2 regions of the Rhodococcus sp. 7Tela_A2 genome follow, and region 1 is predicted to be linked to the other one. Evidence: riboswitches for the same ligand, from Rfam matches in the RefSeq annotation. Region 1 holds a riboswitch; the other holds the start of a gene.
The links. A riboswitch is a leader RNA that binds a small molecule or an ion and turns the genes downstream of it on or off. The one in region 1 is predicted to bind cobalamin.
Positions count from the first base shown of each region.

Region 2: linked by a shared signal. The riboswitch ahead of TVH25_RS20355 (ABC transporter substrate-binding protein) and the one ahead of TVH25_RS02515 (ABC transporter substrate-binding protein) in region 1 are both predicted to bind cobalamin.

Region 1 is NZ_JAXION010000007.1:1,310-9,525, forward strand. Features, by position in the region: gene TVH25_RS02495 (sulfite exporter TauE/SafE family protein) at 21-794, shown strand; gene cobU (bifunctional adenosylcobinamide kinase/adenosylcobinamide-phosphate guanylyltransferase) at 817-2,154, opposite strand; gene TVH25_RS02505 (ABC transporter ATP-binding protein) at 2,154-2,966, opposite strand; gene TVH25_RS02510 (FecCD family ABC transporter permease) at 2,966-3,925, opposite strand; gene TVH25_RS02515 (ABC transporter substrate-binding protein) at 3,988-4,881, opposite strand; cobalamin riboswitch at 4,970-5,119, opposite strand; gene TVH25_RS02520 (O-succinylhomoserine sulfhydrylase) at 5,148-6,371, opposite strand; gene TVH25_RS02525 (rhodanese-like domain-containing protein) at 6,368-6,778, opposite strand; gene TVH25_RS02530 (hypothetical protein) at 6,827-7,261, opposite strand; gene TVH25_RS02535 (FAD-dependent oxidoreductase) at 7,552-8,216, shown strand, end outside.
Region 2 is NZ_JAXION010000172.1:323-6,001, reverse strand. Features, by position in the region: partial or broken gene cobN (cobaltochelatase subunit CobN) at 1-2,083, shown strand, start outside; gene cobF (precorrin-6A synthase (deacetylating)) at 2,080-2,883, shown strand; cobalamin riboswitch at 2,931-3,121, shown strand; gene TVH25_RS20355 (ABC transporter substrate-binding protein) at 3,135-4,220, shown strand; gene TVH25_RS20350 (FecCD family ABC transporter permease) at 4,229-5,269, shown strand; partial or broken gene TVH25_RS20345 (ABC transporter ATP-binding protein) at 5,266-5,679, shown strand, end outside.

The DNA of each region.
Region 1 (8,216 bases):
GTCTCCGTAGACTCCGAGCAGTGACGCCGCTGGAGTTGTTTCTCGTTGCCCTCGCCGGACTCGGCGCCGGTGCGATCAACTCGCTGGTCGGCTCCGGAACCCTCATCACCTTCCCGACCCTCGTTGCGTTCGGCGTGCCGCCCGTCACCGCGACGATGTCGAACGCGATCGGACTCGTCGCGGGCGGTGTGTCGGGAACGTGGGGTTATCGGCGCGAGTTACGCGGCCAGTGGCCGACGTTGCGATGGCAGATCCCCGCGTCGGTCAGCGGCGCGCTGATCGGGTCGTGGCTTCTGCTGCATCTGCCGGAGACGGTGTTCGAGACCGTCGTTCCGGTCCTGCTGGTCCTGGCACTCGTCCTCGTCGTGCTGCAACCGCAGATCCAGAAGTGGGTACTGCGGCGAACCGACGCCGACCCGGAAGCCCGGATCGGTCCGGTGCGGATGAGTCTGCTCGTGGCGGGCACTTTCGCTGTCGGCATCTACGGCGGATACTTCACCGCCGCGCAGGGAATTCTGCTGATGGGCTTGTTCGGCGCTCTGCTCACCGAACACATCCAACGGCAGAACGCCGCGAAGAATCTGCTCTCGCTGCTGGTGAACATCGTCGCGGCCACCGCATACATTCTCGTGGCGTTCGAGCGCATCGACTGGACGGTGGTCGTATTGATCGCCGTGGGTTCGCTGATCGGCGGAGACCTCGGTGCCCGGTACGGTCGGCGTATGTCCCCCACCGTGTTACGGGCGGTCATCGTCGCTGTGGGGCTCATCGGCCTGTACCGGTTGCTCGCCTGAGGCAGAGGCCTGGTCGCGGGGATCAGCGCAACGTCAGCGGTATCCCCGCCACGACGAGCGTGACACTGTCCGAGACTGCCGCCACCGCGGCATTGAGACGCCCGAGAGTGTCGCGGAACAGCCGTCCCGAGGCACTGGCCGGGACCACACCACTGCCCACCTCGTTGCTCACGGCGACCACCGGCACCCGGCATCGCCGCCACGCGTCGAGGAGTTCGGCGATGTCGGCGTCGACCGCCCCCATGTCGCCGCCGTTCCATACGTCGTGCAGATCCATTCGTGCGGTGAGCCAGGTGCCGAGGCAGTCGACCAACAGCGGATCGGTAGCCGCGCGCAGCACGCCGCTCACATCGGATGTCTCCACCGTCGACCACGATTCGGGCCGCCGCTCGCGATGCAGGGCAACCCGTTGCGCCCATTCCTCGTCGCCTGCGCGGGTCCCGCCGGTCGCGACGTAGGTGACGGCGGCGTGCGAAGCGAACAGTTCTTCCGCGTGCCGTGACTTTCCGGAGCGCACGCCCCCGAGCACCAGGGTCCGGTGCGGCGGCGCGGTGGCGTCCCCCACGCGCACCTCCTCGCCGTCGATACCGGGCCTGGCCCCATACTCCCGCAACCGCTCGCGCAGGGCGGTGATCGGCGGGTTGTGGTGGCCGAGGTGCACCGCCACCACGTCCGTCGCGTCGGTCACGGCATCGCACCTGCGCAGAGCCGCGACGGTGTCCCGGAATTCGGGCAGTCCGTGGTGCCCTTGCCCCAACTCCGATCGGTCACCGAATGTTTCTTCGAGGAACACGGCATCGAACCGCGCACCGCGCACCGCGTCGAACCAGCCGTCCGGGAGCGGGCCGGTGTCGCACGCCCACAGGATGCGGGAACCGTCCGGACCGGTGACGTCGTAGAGCACCGCATCACCGTCGCGGAACACGTGATGTCGTGCGGGAAGAACCCGCACCGCATACCCGCCGACGGTGAGCGCGTCGCCCGCCCGGACCGGTACGAAGCGCACCGGATCGTCCGGGCCCGCCCACTGCCGGCACGTGTCGACCGCGTCCGCCGGTCCCACGACCTCGAGCACGTGACCCGCATCGACCCACGAGCGGAACAACAGTGCCTGCGGCCCGAGGTGGTCGGTGTGCGCGTGGGTGAGCAGGATGTGACGCACACCCGCCAAGGTCCTGCCGAAACGTACTGCGGCGCGGGGAGCTTCGGGTCCGCAGTCGAGCATGAGCACGTCGTCGATGAGCGCGGCCGTTTGGCCGCGGATCTCACCGCGGCGTGCGGCATCCGTGCAGGACTCGCAGGCACAGAAAGGATTCGGCCAGCCGTCCGCGGCACCGGTGCCCAGCAGCAGTACGTCCATCATGCGTCCTTCCACGGATCACGAAGCGGGAGAACGGCGCGGCCGGCCGGACGGTCGAGGACCTCGACCCGCGCCCCGTAGACCTGGCCGATCCGGTCGACCGTGAGCACCTCGGCGGGCGGCCCGTCGGCGACGACCCGGCCGCGGTCGAGAAGGACGAGCCTGTCACCGTACTGCGCCGCCGAGGTCAGATCGTGCATGGCTGCGATCACCGTCAGCTCGCCTTCGGTGCGCATGGAGTCCACGAGTTCGAGTACCTGCTGTTGGTGCCCGATGTCGAGCGCGCTGGTGGGTTCGTCGAGCAGCAGCACCTGTGGTTCCTGTGCCAGTGCGCGAGCGAGGACCACGCGCTGGAGTTCACCCCCGGACAGATCCGTCGCGAATCGGCGTGTGAACGGCTCGAGTTCGAGGCGCTCGATGACCCGGTCCACCACCGCGCGGTCGTGTCCCGTTTCCGAGCCGAACCGTGCGATGTGCGGTGTGCGGCCGAGCCGGACGAGTTCTTCGACGGTGACACCCTCGGGAACCACGGGGCGCTGGGGCATCAGCGCGACCGCGCGCGCCGTTGCGCGCCGGCCGCCCCGGCCGGGCGTCACGGACGCCACCCGCACGTGCCCCGTCGAGGGAACGAGTCCCGCGAGAACGTGCAACAACGTGGTCTTACCGGACCCGTTGGGTCCGACGAGCGACACCCACGCGCCCGTCGCCACGGTGAGATCGACGTCGTGGAGCACGTCCACGCCGCCGCGTGCAGCCCCGACACCGCGGCACGTGACGGCGGTGGACGCGAGCGATTCGAGATCGGCGGGCATCATGCACCTCGGCTTCGTCTGAGTACGACGAGGAAGAACGGCGCACCGATCGCGGCGGTGACCACGCCGATGGGCAGTTCCGACGGCGACATGACGCTGCGGGCGAGCACATCGGCGAGGACGAGGAACGTCGCCCCGACCATCAATGACAACGGCAGCAGCATGCGGTGACCGGGGCCGACGAGCAACCGGACCGCGTGCGGCACCACGATGCCGACGAACCCGATCAGTCCGCTCGCCGACACCACGGCGGCGGTGCCGAGTGTCGCCACGCAGACCAACAACAGCCGGACACGAGCCGGATGGATCCCGAGGCTGGCGGCCTCGACGTCGCCGACCGCCATGACGTCGAGGGTGCGCCGGTGCAGCGCGATGACGGCGACCGCGACCACCACGTACGGCAGGACGACGACGACATCGGACCACCCGTCGGTGGACAACCGCCCGAGCATCCAGGAGTACACCTGACGCAAGGTGTCGTCGTGCAGTTGCATGAAGAACGTCTGGATGGCATTCGCGAACGCCGCGACCGCCACGCCCGCGAGGATGATGACGACTTCGGAACGCACCCCGCCGACCGAGCGGCCGAGGGCATACGTCGCACCGACCGCCAGCAGGCCGCCGGCGAACGCTGCGATCGGAACCCCGGCAAACCCTGCGGCGCCTCCGACCACGATCGCGAGTGTCGCGCCGAGGCCCGCCCCGCTCGACACCCCGAGCAGGTAGGGGTCGGCCAGGGGATTGCGGAAGACGCCCTGGTACGCCGCTCCGGCGACGGCGAGCATGGCTCCGACGAGAACCCCCAGCACCACGCGCGGCATGCGGATGTTCCAGAGGATCGCCTGTTGCCGCGTCGAGAGCCCGGAATCGACGTCGACGAACGGCAACCGGTCGGCGATGTCGAGAAGGACCGCCTGTGGCGTGAGTCCCGCCGGACCGACGAGGATGCTCACCAGCATGGCGGCGAGGAGAACGACCGCCGCGCCACCCAGCACGAGGGCGCGACGACGCGGGGTCGTGATCAAGACGCGGGCTGGGCCGCTGGGATCCCGGTGACGATCCGGGCGACATCCCGCATCAAGTCCACGACGCGCGGCCCCCAGCGGCTGGCGATGTCCTCGTCGAGGACGTAGACGTGCCCGTCACGGACCGCCGTGAGCTCGCCCCATCCTGCTCGCTCCGCCACATTCTCGGGCGTGACGCCGCAGCACTGGCCGTCGGCGAGGAAGACGATGTCGGGGTTCTCTTCGAGGATGAACTCGGCCGACAGTTGCGGATACCCGTTGCCGCCGGTCGCGATCGAGGTGAGACCGAGCATGGAAAAGATCTCGCCGATGTAGGTGTCGTCTGTGACGGAGTAGTAGGTGTTGTCGAGTTCGTGGTAATAGCGAAGCGGGACTTGACGTTCGGGCAGTCCGGCGAGGATCTCGTCGACCTCGCTCCTCATCTGCGCGACCAGTTCGGCCGCGTCTGCGACGTGCCCGGTGGCCGCACCGACCTGCTCGAGCTGGGCGTAGGTGTCGTCGAGGGTGAGCGCCGCGGGCAGAATCAGGGTCTCGACGCCGGCCTGCTCGAGTCCGGCGACGAGATCCGCGGTGTCCGCGTTGGCGACCACCAGATCGGGTTCGTAACCGAGGATCGCCTCGACGTTCGGGGTGTACCCGGACAGATCGGTGACCGGTACGCCGGCCGGATGGTCGGATTGGTCGTCGACGGCGATCACCTGGTCGCCGGCGCCGACGGCGTACAGCATTTCGGTGCTGACGGGACTCAGGGACACGATCGCCTGGGGACTTCCGGCTCCGGCGGTGTCGTGGTTGTCATGGTTGGCGGCGTCGTCGGCGCCGCACGCCGTGGCCAGCAGAGCGCACGCGGTGATTCCGGCAGCGAGCAGCCGGTGGGATACGAGGGGCACAGCCATCCTCCGTAACTCGGAGGACGAAAACAGTACGGCTGCAACATCGTCAGTTGCGGCACGAGACCGTCCTTCGTCCGAGGACCAGTACGTGCCCGCTGCGCCGGCTGACCTGGCTTCCCCGGCACGATCGCCGGAGTTCACAGTTGCGGGGACAGCGCCGGATTTTCACCGGCTTCACCGTAACGCTGCGGGTGCCCTGCCCGACTGGCAGAGAACCCGCAGCGTAACCCACAGCGTTTCCGGGCCGGAAGAGTGCTCTCGGGTCAGGAGAGCGCCTGCTCGAGGTCTTCGAGCAGATCCTCGGGGTCTTCGAGTCCCACCGAGAGGCGCACGACCCCGTCGGACAGGCCGATCGCGGCGCGCCCCTCCGGGCCCATCGCCCGGTGGGTGGTGGTCGCGGGGTGGGTGATGAGGGACTTGGAATCGCCGAGGTTGTTCGAGATGTCCACGATGCGCAGCTTGTTGAGCAGCTCGAACGCGCGCTTCTTGCCTTCGCCCTCGGGAGCGTCGAGCTCGAACGTGAGGATCGTGCCACCGCCACTCATCTGCGACCGCGCGAGGTCGTGCTGCGGATGCGACTCCAGGTACGGGTACTTGACCCAGCGCACCTTGTCCTGCGTCTCGAGGAACTGGCCCAGGCGCAGCGCCGAATCGACCGCGGCGCGCACCCGGACCGGCATCGTTTCCAGACCTTTGAGCAGCGTCCACGCATTGAACGGGCTCAGCGCCGGACCGGTGTGACGAATGAGCTTCTGCACGGGTCCGTCGATGTAGTCCGCGGGTCCGAGGATGGCACCGCCGAGCACTCTGCCCTGGCCGTCGATGTGCTTGGTGCCCGAGTAGACCACGATGTCGGCACCGAGATCGATGCTGCGTTGCAGGAGAGGAGTGGCGAATACGTTGTCCAGCACCACTTTTGCCCCGGCAGCGTGCGCCATCTCGGAGACGGCCCGCACGTCGACGAGGGTCTGCATCGGGTTCGAGGGAGTCTCGAAGAACACCGCGGTCGTGGGGACGGACAATGCCTGTTCCCACTGATCGAGGTCTTCGCCGTCGACGAACACCGTCTCCACACCCCATCGGGGCAGGATCTCGTTGCACACGACGAAGCAGGATCCGAAAAGGCTGCGGGCGGCGACGAGCCGATCCCCCTTGCCCAGAAGAGCCGCGAGTGCGGTGAAAACCGCGGACATACCCGACGCCGTGGCGTAGGCGCCTTCGGCACCGTCGAGCAGTCGTAGCCGCTCCTCGAACATCTTCACAGTCGGGTTGCCGTACCGCGAGTACACGAAGTGGTCGACCTCGCCGGTGAACGCCGCTTCGGCGGCCTCCGCCGATTCGTACACGAATCCGGAGTTGAGGTAGAGCGCCTCGGACGTCTCCTCGAACCCGGAACGCAGGGTGCCACCCCGCACGCCCAGCGTGGCAGGACGCACGTTGTCGGGAAGCCGGCGCTCGAATGCGCCGCCCTTGGGGATGGAGCTCACGATTGCCTCCACGGCAGGCCCACTGCCCGCCAGCCCTGAGCTCCGCGATGCCCGTCGGCGTCGAGCGCTCCCTCGAATCCGTCGAGGATGTTGTACGCGGGGGTCACGCCCGCCGCGGTAGCCGCCTCGGCGGCACCTATCGAGCGTTGCCCCGAGCGACACAGGAATATCACCGGACCGCCGGAGACGCCGGCTTTCGCCAGGTCGTCCACGAACGTTCGGTTCGGGGCACCGTCGGGATAGCGAACCCATTCGACGAAGACGGTTCGGCGGCCGATGGGCGAGGTCTCGGGGACCCCGACGTACTTCCACTCGGCGTCGGTACGAACATCGACGAGCACGGCATCCGGGTTTTCCCGCAGGAGCTCCCAAGCTTCCTGCGGCGTTATATCACCTGCGTAGCTCACCACGACATGTTTTCACAGGTCACGGCGTGGCGCGCAAGCGGGAGGCTGTCAGAACTCGCAGACCCGCCACACCGAGTCGACCTGGACGACCTGCCAGGTCTCGATCCGGGACTCACCGTCGACGGTCGCGCGGACGTCGACCGTCGCGCGGTCACCTTCCACGGCGACGTCCTGGGTCGCCTGCAACTCCACAGTGCCCTCGACGTCGGAGAGCGGCGCCTCCGCCTCCGGCAGCTCTTCGCAGCGCAGACGCGCGAGAATGTCCCGGTCGTTCTCGTTGTGAGCCCTGACGTAGTCCGCCACCGTGCGATTGATCCGTTCGTCCACGCTCAGCTCGTCCTGCGCGGGCGAGAGCAGTTGCGCACCCATCACGGCCAGAATGAGCAGCACGACAACCAGCAGTGCCCCCATGAACGGCCAGGGTGTACCGCTGGCGGGTTCGTCGGCCGAGGGATCGGGATCGGGTGCTTGACGCTGTGCCATATGGGCGATCCTATCCCCGACCAGGTCGGAGCCGGTCACGGCGCATTTGCCGAATAAACCCTCTCGAGGTAGGAATTGTGACGTGGCCACTACTCAGCTCGTTCGACGCCTCGCCGTCGACCTGTGTCGCATGAGTGCCCACATGTGTTGTCGCTGAAGCGATTCTCTCGACGGTTCTCTCATTCTTCTCACACCGTCCTTCCCCGCGCCCTGCGCCCCGCCCGCTGAGGGCAGCCTTAATTTAAGCTGGGTATGTCCGTCCGCTCACCGAAGAGGTAGTTGATCCCCTGATGACCGATCAGACTCGTCCCCTTCGCGTCGCGATCGTCGGTGCCGGTCCCGCCGGTATCTACGCCGCCGATGCGCTCATGAAGTCCGACACCGCGCAGGATCCGGGAGTCAGCATCGACCTGTTCGAACGGATGCCTGCACCGTTCGGTCTGATCCGCTACGGAGTCGCGCCGGACCACCCGCGCATCAAGGGCATCGTCACGGCCCTGCACAAGGTGCTCGACAAGCCGAACATCCGGCTTCTCGGCAACCTCGACTACGGGACCGACTTCACGCTCGACGACCTGAACCGCTTCTACGACGCGGTGATCTTCTCGACCGGTGCCAACGCCGACCGCGCGCTGAACATCCCCGGCATCGACCTCGACGGCAGTTACGGCGCCGCCGACTTCGTGTCCTGGTACGACGGCCATCCGGACGTGCCGCGCGAGTGGCCGCTCGAGGCCGAGAAGGTCGCCGTCCTCGGCGTCGGAAACGTCGCGCTCGACGTTGCGCGTGTGCTCGCCAAGACGGGCGACGAACTGCTGCCGACCGAGATCCCGCCGAACGTCTACGAGGGCCTCAAGAACAACAAGGCCGTCGAGGTGCACGTCTTCGGGCGTCGCGGTCCGGCCCAGGCCAAGTTCACGCCCCTCGAACTGCGCGAACTCGATCACTCCCCGAC
Region 2 (5,679 bases), on a different contig from region 1:
GAACGGATTCGGCGCCGACGCCGTCGTGCACCTCGGTAAGCACGGTTCGATGGAGTGGCTGCCGGGCAAGAATGCGGGACTGTCCGCGTCGTGTGCGACGGACGCCGCGATCGGCAACATGCCGCTGATCTACCCGTTTCTCGTCAACGATCCCGGCGAGGGAGCGCAGGCCAAGCGTCGCGCACACGCCACCATCGTGGACCACTTGATCCCACCGATGGCCCGCGCCGAATCCTACGGTGACATCGCGCGTTTGGAGCAGCTGCTCGACGAGTACTCCAACATCGCGGCGATGGACCCGGCGAAGCTGCCCGCGATCCGCGCACAGATCTGGACGCTGATCCAGGCCGCGAAACTCGACCACGACCTGGGCCTCGACGATCGCCCGCACGACGCAGAGTTCGACGACTTCCTCCTGCACGTCGACGGCTGGCTGTGCGAGGTGAAGGACGCGCAGATCCGCGACGGCCTGCATGTGCTCGGTGGCGCCCCCGAGGGGGACGCGCGCGTGAACCTGGTGCTGTCCATCCTGCGCGCAGCCCAGGTGTGGGGAGGGAAATCACACGCGGTGCCCGGGCTTCGCACCGCATTGGGTTTGAAGCCCGACGGGCCGCTCACCGAGGTCGACGCGGTCGAGTCCCAGGCCCGTGCGCTTGTCCGAGCAATGGAAGACCGCAGCTGGACTTGCGGATCTGGCGCAGCCACAGTCGAATCCGTACTCGGTCGCGCCGACGACGAGGTCGCACGAGTGCTGGAATTCGCTGCTGAGCAAGTGGTGCCGCGCCTGGCGCGGACCACCGACGAACTCGATGCGGTGCTACATGCTCTCGGCGGCGGCTACATCCCCGCCGGGCCCTCCGGATCGCCGCTGCGGGGCCTGGTCAACGTGCTGCCCACCGGCCGCAACTTCTACACCGTCGATCCCAAGGCGGTCCCGAGCCGACTCGCCTACGACACCGGCGTGGCACTCGCGAATGCCCTGGTCGACAGGTATGTCGCGGACACCGGTGAGTACCCGCAGTCGGTAGGACTGTCGGTGTGGGGGACCTCGGCGATGCGGACCGCCGGCGACGACATCGCCGAAGTCCTCGCGCTGATCGGTGTGCGTCCCGAATGGGACCCCGAGTCCCGGCGTGTCCGGGAGTTGATCGTGGTCGGGCTCGAAGAGCTCGGCCGGCCACGCATCGACGTCACCGTCCGGATCTCCGGGTTCTTCCGCGATGCGTTCCCGCACGTCATCGGAATGCTCGACGACGCGATCCGCATGGTCGCCGCACTCGACGAACCTCTCGAGATGAACTACATACGCGCCCACGCCGAACGGGACGAAGCCGAGCACGGCGACGCCGACCGCGCGGTGCGGCGGATCTTCGGTTCCAAGCCCGGGTCGTACGGTGCGGGGATCCTGCAACTCATCGACTCCGGGAACTGGCGCACCGATGCGGATCTCGCCGAGGTGTATACCGCGTGGGGTGGCTTCGCCTACGGTCGCGGCCTGCACGGCGTACCCGCCGCCGAGGACATGCGCGCCAACTATCGACGTATCGCGGTGGCGGCGAAGAACACCGACACCCGCGAACACGACATCGCCGACTCCGACGACTACTTCCAGTATCACGGGGGCATGGTCGCGACGGTACGCGCACTCACCGGCAACGACCCGAAGGCTTACATCGGAGACTCCACGACCCCCGACGCGGTGCGCACCCGGTCGCTCGCCGAGGATACCGCGAGAGTGTTCCGTGCCCGCGTGGTCAATCCGCGCTGGATCACGGCGATGCGCCGCCACGGTTACAAGGGCGCCTTCGAACTCGCCGCGACCGTCGACTACCTCTTCGGGTACGACGCCACGGCCGGTGTCGTGCAGGACTGGATGTACGAAACCCTCGCGCAGACATACGCTCTCGATCCCGAGAATCAGCAATTCCTCCGCGAGGCGAACCCGTGGGCGTTGCGCGGGATCGTCGAGCGACTCACCGAGGCCGCCGACCGTGGTCTGTGGGCCGAGCCGGATCCCGACACGATGCAGGCGCTGCAGCAGGCGTACCTCGACGCAGAAGGTGACCTCGAGGACCGCGGGTGACCGTCCGGCGGCTGCGGCTCATCGGTATCGGCCCGGGTGGGCCCGACGACCTGACGGTGACCGCCGTACACGCGTTGAACAGCGTCGACGTGTTCCTTGTCGCCGACAAGGAGGCCGAAGCCGGACGTGCGGGTACAGGTGATCTCGTCGCTGTGCGGCAGGAGATCTGCCGCCGTCACAGCACGCGGGACTATCGCGTGATCGCGGTGCCCGATCCGCCGCGCGACCGGACACCCGAGGCATACGGCGCCGAGGTGCGCGACTGGCACGCCGCACGCGCCGAAGCCTACGAGATCGCGCTCGCCGAACAGGTTCTCGACGGCGAGACCGTCGGGCTCCTCGTGTGGGGAGATCCGAGTCTGTACGACAGCACTATCCGTGTCGTCGAACGTATTCGCAGTCGTGGACTCCTCGACATCGACTACGACGTGATCCCGGGAGTCAGCAGTGTGCAGGTGCTCGCGGCACGGCACAGGCTGGTGCTCAACGTGATCGGAGGCCCCATCACCATCACGACGGGCCGGCGGCTCGCCGAGGAGGTGGCCGGAGGAGCGGAGAACATCGTGGTCATGCTCGATGGGCAGCTCGCGTGCTCGGAACTACCAGGTGCGTGGGATATCTGGTGGGGCGCACAGCTGGGAACGACCGACGAAGAACTCGTGGCCGGACGCCTCTCCGACGTACTTCCCGAGATCGAGAAGGCGCGGGCGCGGGCCAAAGTCGCGCGAGGCTGGGTAATGGATACGTATCTGCTTCGCCGCGCCGCCGGTCACCGTTCACCACATCGGTCCAGGGCGTGAATCCACCACCGTCCCTCCTGATGTGAACCTCTCCGCCGACCCGCCGCTATATCCATGTTCGCGATGGTCTTGTACGCTTCGAGACGACGTAGGGAACACCGGTGCGAATCCGGGGCTGTCCCGCAACTGTCACCGAGGAGCTATCCCCCACTCGTACGGCCACGACCCATCACGGTTGGAAGGCCGGGGGAGAGCGTCGATCCGGGAGCCAGGACACCTGCGCGGACCGAAGTGACACCACGAGGATGGACATGAACAACTCGATATTCACCGCCCGACAGGGGCGGCACACGCTGCTGCGCACAGGCATCGCAGTCTTCGCCGCGACCCTCGCGGTCGCAGGCTGTTCGACGAACGACACCGAGCGAGCCGCCGAACAGGACGTCGACGTCTCGTCGTCCGCGACGAACTACCCACTGACGATCGACAATTGCGGTTATTCCGTCACAATCGATGCGCCCCCGCAGCGGGCCGTCTCGCTCAACCAGGGCTCCACGGAGATCCTGCTGTCGCTCGGACTCGCCGATCGGATGGTCGGCACCGCGACGTGGACGGACCCGGTGCGCGACAACCTCGCAGCCGCGAACGAGACCGTCCCGCGTCTCGCCGACAACAAACCGTCGTTCGAAGTGGTCCTCGAGACCGAACCCGACTTCGTGTCGGCATCGTTCGGCGGCACGCTGGGCGAGGGCGGTGTCGCGGACCGGGATCAGTTCGACCGGCTCGGGGTGCCGTCGTACCTGTCGCCCACCGATTGTGAAGGCAAGAACGACGAGAGTGTCAACGCCGACGGCAACCGCACCGAACCGCTCACGATGGACTCCGTCTACAAGGAGATCCGCGAGCTCGCAGCTATTTTCGACGTGCGGGATCGCGGCGAGGAGTTCGTCGCGGAACTCGAGCAGCGATACGAGAACGCTGCTGGTGAGGTCGATGCGTCGGAGGTCTCGCTGGCGTTCTGGTTCGCCGATATCAACACGCCCTATGTGGCGGGCTGCTGTGGCTCGTCGGGCATCATCACGAACTCCGTCGGGGCGAAGAACGTCTTCGACGACACGACCAACGAGTGGCCGCAGGTCAGCTGGGAGTCGGTCCTGGACCGGGACCCGACCGCACTGGTGCTCGGGGATCTGAGTCGCCGCAGCATCGACGGTGACGCCCTCGACAGCAAGATCGCGTTCCTCGAGTCGAATCCGGTCACACAGCGACTGTCCGCGGTGCAGAACAAGCGTTACATCGTGGTCAACGGCGCCGACATGAACCCGTCCATCCGCACGGTCGACGGGATCGAGAAGGTCGCCGCCGCAGTGCGGGAATGGAACCTCGGCAACCGGTGACGGCCGAGATGAAGACCCGGTTGCCCGTCAGGGGCGACCGGGTCCCGGTTGTCGCTGTGATCACCGTGGGAGTGGTGGCGCTTGCTCTGTCGATCGCCGTCACCGTCACCATAGGGCCCGCGAATCTCTCTGTCGGGGACGTCTATTCGGTGATCTTCGACAAGCTGGGTATGAGTGGGTCGACGGTGAGTGCAATCCGGGAGGGCATCGTCTGGGAACTGCGGCTACCTCGAACGTTGCTCGCGGCGGTGTGCGGGGCCGGCCTGGCCGTGTGCGGCGTGATCATGCAGTCGCTGCTGCGAAATCCGCTCGCCGACCCGTTCGTGCTGGGTATCTCGTCCGGTGCCTCCACCGGCGCCGTGATGATCGCGGTCCTCGGCATCGGAGGCGGTGCGATCTCGTTGTCCGGTGGTGCCTTTCTCGGCGCGCTGGTGTCGTTCGGGCTGGTGCTGCTGCTTGCGACGGGCGCGGGCGGCGGAACCTCCCGTGTGGTCCTCGCCGGTGTCGCGGGTACGCAATTGTTCTCGGCGCTCACCTCTTTCATCGTCATCTCGTCGGCCGACGCGGAACGCACCCGTGGTGTGCTGTTCTGGCTGCTCGGCTCGCTCGCGGGCGCAACCTGGAGCGACGTGATCCTGTGTGGCGGGGTGTGCGCACTGGGGGTTGCGGTGTGTCTGCTGAAGGCGTCCGCGCTCGATGCCTTCACCTTCGGATCGTCCACCGCCGCGACGCTCGGAATCGCGGTGGGACGCACCCGCCTGATGTTCCTGGTGGTGACGGCACTCATCACCGCGGTGCTGGTCAGTGCGGCAGGTGCCATCGGATTCGTGGGTCTGGTACTTCCGCATGCCGCCCGATTCCTGGTCGGCCCCAGGCACAGTCGTCTCGTGCCGGTCGCAGCAGTGGTGGGTGCGGTGTTCATGGTGTGGGTCGACGCGGTGGCGCGCACGGTGTTCGCGCCGCAGGAAGTACCGGTCGGTGTGGTGACAGCGCTGATCGGTGTGCCCGCCTTCGCCCTGATTCTCTTCCGTATGAGGAGCACGCAGTGACGAGGAAAACAGAGACACTGGCGGCAACATCGCTGAGGTGGAGCCGGGGCGGCAACCTCGTAGTCGACGACGTGACGATCGACCCGCGGCCCGGCGAGACAATCGGGCTGCTCGGCCCCAACGGTTCCGGCAAGTCGTCACTCCTGCGTCTGCTTGCCGGCGTCGACCGTCCGGACGCGGGCACTGTGACGCTCGATGGTGCCGACATCCGGTCGCTCGGCCGCCGCGTCCTGGCCAGGCGGGTCGCGATGGTGGGACAGCACTCGCACACCGAGGTCGACATCAGGGTCCGGGATGTGGTTCGGCTGGGCCGAGTTCCACACGCGGACGTCTTCGGCCGCGACGACGGAGGCGACGCCGCGATAGAACGGGCGCTCGTGGCCACCGGTATGTCCGAGCACGCCGACCGC